DNA from 2 places in the Pseudoalteromonas sp. MMG005 genome. Region 2 is predicted to be linked to the other one. Evidence: predicted binding sites of a transcription regulator. Region 2 holds the regulator's gene; the other holds the start of a gene.
The links. Region 2 encodes NrdR, which represses ribonucleotide reductase genes. Its sites were predicted from a motif close to AAACACNANATNTNGTGTTT; they were not measured.
Positions count from the first base shown of each region.

Region 1 (3,216 bases), on a different contig from region 2:
GCGCGCATGTTTTTTTCTCAACCCTCAATAAAACCACCAAAGCGTACCTACTAGCCATTGTTGGAGCAGAGAAAGTATTGAAAATGGTGCCAGAAGGCACCCATGACCATGATAAGTTCATTCGCCCTTCCACACTGATTAAATGGGCTGAACAGTGTGACTTAAAAGTAAGAGCCAGTGCAGGAATTAACTATAACCCACTCTCAAAAACATTTACGTTAACTGACGATGTAAGTGTTAATTACATCCTCCACTTTGAGAAATTAGCATGATAGAAGCTGTCATTTTTGATTTAGATGGAACATTACTCAATACTTGTGACGATTTAGGTGCTGCACTCAATCATACTTTAAAGTTCCATGGCTTACCTGAAGTCAGTAAAGCAGCATATAGCCCAGCTATCTCTAACGGCGTTAAAGCGCTACTAGAAGTTGGGTTCGGTGACAAGCTGACGGACTATGATGTTGAACAGCTGCGCCAACATGTTTTAGATTATTACGCAAATAATTTAGCGGTATATAGTCATTGCTTTGAAGGTATTAGTACTTTGCTACAGTCACTCAACGATGCAAATATACAAATCGCAATTATGACAAACAAGCCAACTTTCCTAACGCTGCCCCTACTGAAAAAAATAGATGAACTCAAAAACATCCGTGTTGTTGTGTGTGGAGACACGCTCTCAGAAGCAAAGCCATCCCCCAAACCATTATTGCATGCAGCGCATCAATTAAACGTTAACCCAGAAAGATGTTACTACGTTGGGGACGCAGAAAGAGACATACAAGCAGCTAAGGCAGCCAAAATGCGTCCTGTTGCTGCACTGTGGGGATATGTTCCTAGTGAGACAATTGCACGGTCGTGGGCCGCGGATCTGAATCTTACTAACCCTGTGGGACTACTTCAGCACATTTAGTATTATAAAATCAGACAAAGCACCATATATAGTGTTTTGTCTGTATTTTGATACCTAGCTGCATATAAAAAAATCAGTCAGTTTTTTTTTTCAATTTACAAAAAAATAGTCTTCATTGAGTTGATTTTTTTATGGCGGCTTAGTGTATAAAACCTCAAAGGTTAATGAACACTAACACAATGCAATTATCCCTAAGTTATCCACAATTGAGAGCAAGTTGTTCTATTGCAAAATTGCCATAACCCCACTATCTTGTGATCCGCAGGGGCACTCCCACCATATATAGTGGTTAAAAGCTAAGCAATTGTTGTCTCAGCGATCAATATAAAAATACACATTCCGAAGGAATACAGGCACAACTATGAACCAACAGCTATCTGTCAGTAAAAGAAACGGCCGAAAAGAGCCGCTCGATTTAGATAAAATCCACCGCGTTATCACGTGGGCTGCGGAAGGTCTAAATAATGTTTCTGTGTCACAAGTTGAACTTAAGTCACATATTCAGTTTTATGATGGCATTCGCACTGAAGACATCCATGAAACAATCATAAAAGCCGCTGCCGATTTAATTGATAAAGACTCTCCTGACTATCAATACCTTGCTGCCAGACTAGCCATATTCCACCTTCGGAAAAAAGCGTATGGTCAATTTGAGCCACCTCGCTTATATGATCACATTACTAAATTGGTCGAAGACAAGCGCTATGATCAACATTTATTGGTTGATTATACAGAAGCAGAATTACACGAGCTTGATGCTTACTTAGATCATTCTCGAGATCTTAATTTTAGCTATGCCGCGGTTAAGCAGCTCGAAGGTAAATATTTAGTACAAAACCGAGTAACCGGAGAAATCTATGAAAGCGCTCAGTTCTTATATATCTTAGTTGCCGCAAGCTTATTCTCTGATTACCCAAAAGAAACGCGTATTGATTATATCAAACGCTTTTACGATGCAATTTCATTATTCAAGATATCATTACCAACCCCCATTATGGCGGGTGTACGTACACCAACACGTCAGTTTAGTTCATGCGTACTCATTGAGTGTGGTGATAGCTTAGATTCTATCAATGCGACTTCGTCCGCGATTGTTAAGTACGTGAGCCAACGTGCAGGTATTGGTATAAATGCAGGTAGAATTCGTGCTTTAGGTAGCCCTATTCGCAACGGTGAGGCATACCATACTGGATGTATTCCATTTTATAAGCACTTCCAAACTGCTGTTAAAAGCTGCTCACAAGGTGGTGTACGCGGTGGTGCTGCCACATTGTTCTACCCACTTTGGCATTTAGAAGTAGAAAATTTACTGGTTCTAAAGAATAACCGCGGTGTTGAAGAAAACCGAGTTCGCCATTTAGACTACGGCGTACAGTTTAACAAAACTATGTATGCCCGCTTGATTAAAGATGATTACATCACGCTATTTAGTCCTTCAGACGTACCGGGCTTATACGACGCATTTTTTGAAGATCAAGACAAGTTCGAATCACTATATGTGCAGTACGAGCAAGATGAATCTATTCGTAAGAAACGTATAAAGGCCATCGAATTATTCTCTATGTTTGCACAAGAGCGCGCAAGCACGGGCAGAATTTATCTGCAAAATGTTGATCATTGTAATACGCATAGCCCGTTCGATTCGAAAGTTGCTCCTATTCGCCAGTCTAATTTGTGCCTAGAAATAGCATTACCGACAAAGCCACTAAACAATGTAAATGATGCGGAAGGCGAAATTGCATTGTGTACACTGTCGGCATTTAACTTAGGCGCCCTCGAATCATTAGACGAGCTTGATGAGCTTGCTGATTTGGCCGTACGTGCACTCGACAACTTACTGGATTTCCAAGATTACCCTGTGCCGGCTGCGCATACAGCGACAATGGGTAGAAGAACACTCGGTATAGGTGTTATCAACTACGCTTACTACCTTGCTAAAAACGGTGTAAAATATTCAGATGGCAGTGCTAATGGCCTGACACACCAAACATTTGAAGCAATTCAATATTATTTAATGAAAGCATCAAATACTTTGGCGAAAGAACGCGGCGCATGTCCATTATTTAATGAAACTACGTACTCTCAAGGCATTATGCCCATAGACACCTATAAGCGTGATCTAGACAAAGTATGTGATGAAGCATTAAAGCTTGATTGGGACGCGCTACGTGCCAGCATTAAAGAACATGGTATGCGTAACTCAACGCTATCAGCCTTAATGCCATCTGAAACATCGTCGCAAATATCAAATGCGACCAATGGTATTGAACCACCTCGGGGTCATATCAGTGTCAAAGCAA
Region 1 covers NZ_JAGJEK010000009.1:170,658-173,873, reverse strand. Annotated here, with positions in the region: gene ubiG (bifunctional 2-polyprenyl-6-hydroxyphenol methylase/3-demethylubiquinol 3-O-methyltransferase UbiG) at 1-272, shown strand, start outside; gene J8M01_RS09060 (HAD-IA family hydrolase) at 269-916, shown strand; gene nrdA (class 1a ribonucleoside-diphosphate reductase subunit alpha) at 1,278-3,216, shown strand, end outside.
Region 1: the regulator NrdR is predicted to act here: its motif matches at 1,188-1,207, upstream of nrdA (class 1a ribonucleoside-diphosphate reductase subunit alpha).

Region 2 (3,216 bases):
TTTACGTGCCCCTAGGAGACCCCATGTTAGAACGTAACATGAACATTGCAGACTTTGATCCAGAATTATTTAACGCGATTGAGCTTGAAACAACTCGTCAAGAAGAACACATTGAACTTATCGCGTCTGAAAACTACTGTAGCCCACGCGTTCTTGAAGCGCAGGGTTCGCAGTTAACAAATAAATACGCAGAAGGTTACCCAGGTAAGCGTTACTACGGTGGTTGTGAGCATGTCGATGTTGTTGAGCAGCTAGCGATTGATCGTGCTAATGCACTGTTTGGCTCAACTTACGCCAATGTTCAGCCGCATGCCGGTTCTCAAGCAAATGCAGCAGTATTTTTAGCGCTGTTAGACGCTGGTGATACTGTACTTGGTATGAGCTTAGCCCATGGTGGCCATTTGACTCATGGTTCTCATGTGAGCTTTTCTGGTAAATTGTATAATGCAGTGCAATACGGACTTAATGAAGCAACGGGTGAGATTGATTATGAGCAAGTAGAAGCGTTAGCGCTTGAGCATAAACCTAAAATGATCATCGGTGGGTTCTCTGCTTATTCTGGCATTGTTGACTGGGCTAAATTCCGAGAAATTGCAGATAAAGTCGGTGCATATTTATTTGTTGATATGGCGCACGTTGCAGGTTTAATTGCTGCTGGTGTGTATCCAAGCCCTGTGCCTCACGCACATGTTGTCACCACGACAACACATAAAACACTTGCTGGTCCGCGCGGTGGTTTGATCATTTCGGCATGTGATGATGAAGCGATTTATAAAAAACTGAACAGTGCAGTATTCCCTGGCGGCCAAGGTGGCCCTCTATGTCATGTTATTGCAGCTAAAGCAGTTGCGTTTAAAGAAGCACTTCAACCTGAATTTAAAGCATATCAAACACAAGTTGTTAAAAATGCTCAAACGATGGTGTCGGTTTTACAAGAACGTGGCTATAAGGTTGTTTCTGGAAAAACTGAAAACCATTTGTTTTTACTAGACCTTATTGATAAAGATATCACGGGTAAAGATGCAGATGCTGCATTAGGTCGTGCCAATATTACGGTTAATAAGAATTCAGTACCAAATGATCCTCGTTCACCATTTGTGACATCGGGTTTGCGTATAGGCTCTCCTGCGATTACGCGTCGCGGTTTTAAAGAGACTGAGTCTCGTGAATTGGCTGGTTGGATTTGTGATGTACTAGACAATATTAATGATGAGTCAGTACAAGCGGATGTAAAAGAAAAAGTGAAAGCTATCTGTGCTAAATTACCCGTTTACGCATAATTTAGCGCACACAATTAGAGATTTTTGATATCATTAAGGCCGCTATTTAGCGGCCTTTTTTGTATCCAGTTATAAGTGAACAACTATGCATTGCCCATTTTGTACCGCCAAAGACACAAAAGTAATTGACTCGCGCCTTGTGAGCTCTGGTCATCAAGTGCGTCGTCGTCGCGAATGTATTGAATGTCATGAGCGTTTTACCACCTTCGAAGGTGCCGAACTTGTGATGCCAAGAGTGATAAAGCAAGATGGTTCAAGGGAGCCGTTTAATGAAGATAAGCTCATTAATGGGTTACACCGAGCTCTGGAAAAAAGACCTGTCAGTACCGAGCAAGTAGATGAAGTGATTCATGAGATTAAATCTACTATTCGGGCCACAGGTGAACGTGAGATCCCAAGTCATATGATTGGTGAATGCATAATGCAAGCCTTAAAAAAGCTAGATAAAGTAGCTTATGTGCGCTTTGCGTCGGTATATCGCTCTTTTGAGGATGTACGAGAATTTGGTGAAGAAATAGCACGGTTAGGGGATTAGCGGTGTTTAGTGAACAAGATAAGTCATATATGACGCGTGCAATTGAGTTAGCACAGCAAGGTCAATATACCACCACACCAAACCCAAATGTGGGATGTGTCATTGTAAAAAATGGTCGTATTATTGGTGAAGGCTTTCACCAACAGGCTGGAGAGAGCCATGCTGAAGTTCATGCTCTTCGAGAAGCTGGCACTCAAGCGAGAGGTGCTACGGTTTACGTTACATTAGAACCTTGTAGCCACTTTGGGAAAACACCACCGTGCGCAAAAGGCTTGATTGATGCAGGTGTGAACAAAGTAATTGCAGCTATGGTGGATCCAAATCCACAGGTTGCCGGCCGTGGTTTAGCCATGCTAAAACAGGCGGGAGTTGAAACAGCGTTTGGGTTATTAGAGGAACAGGCTCGGGCCTTAAATGATGGCTTTCTTAAGCGAATGGAATTTGGACTCCCATTTGTAAGTTGTAAGCTGGCAGCGTCAGTGGATGGAAAAACCGCGTTGAGTAATGGTCAAAGTAAGTGGATAACTTCTTCAGCTGCGCGAAGAGATGTACAAATATTTAGGGCCCGAAGTTGTGCTGTCCTTACGGGGGCCGACACCGTTTTAGTTGACGATGCAAAAATGAATGTACGTGATAGTGAGTGTGATATTTCTCTTCCTGAAGGTAAGCAATTACGTCAGCCTACCAGAGTCATATTTGATTCACAAAATAGACTCTCACCAAACTTACCTTTGTTTAAAATTGATTCCCCCGTTATTATTTTAAGAACCAGTCTTGATAATTCTCATGACTGGCCGCACTTTGTAGAACAAGTGGTTGTCCCTGATAGCAAATTAAAAATTAATTGTCATGCGGCATTGGCTTTGCTTGCTCAACGCGGTATTAATCGAGTATGGCTTGAAGCTGGGGCAACTTTGGCAGGTGTTTTTCATCAACAAACACTAATAGATGAATTTGTTATTTATCTCGCCCCTAAAATAATTGGCCATGATGGACGTGGGTTGTTTAACACACAAACAATAGCATGCATGAATGATATAGCGACACTTAATTTTACGAGTGTTGAACGCATAGATGAAGACGTTCGTTTAATATTAAGACCAAGCTGATAGAGGCATTATGTTTACAGGTATAATTGAAGCAACCGGCACGCTCACTGAGTTGTCAGCCAACCACGGTGACTTAACTGTTCGAGTAAAAAGTGACACGTTACAGATGAATGATGTGAAGCTTGGAGACAGCATCGCAACCAATGGTGTGTGCCTGACTGTTATTGAAAAGTATAGTGATGGTTTTAAAGCTGACCTATCAAATGAGACTTTACATCTGACATTGTTTGCACAGTATAAAGTGGGTCAAAAAGTGAATTTAGAGAAGGCCTTGCAACCGATATCGCGACTT
Region 2 covers NZ_JAGJEK010000010.1:56,196-59,411, forward strand. Annotated here, with positions in the region: gene glyA (serine hydroxymethyltransferase) at 24-1,280, shown strand; gene nrdR (transcriptional regulator NrdR) at 1,366-1,815, shown strand; gene ribD (bifunctional diaminohydroxyphosphoribosylaminopyrimidine deaminase/5-amino-6-(5-phosphoribosylamino)uracil reductase RibD) at 1,818-2,924, shown strand; gene J8M01_RS09350 (riboflavin synthase) at 2,935-3,216, shown strand, end outside.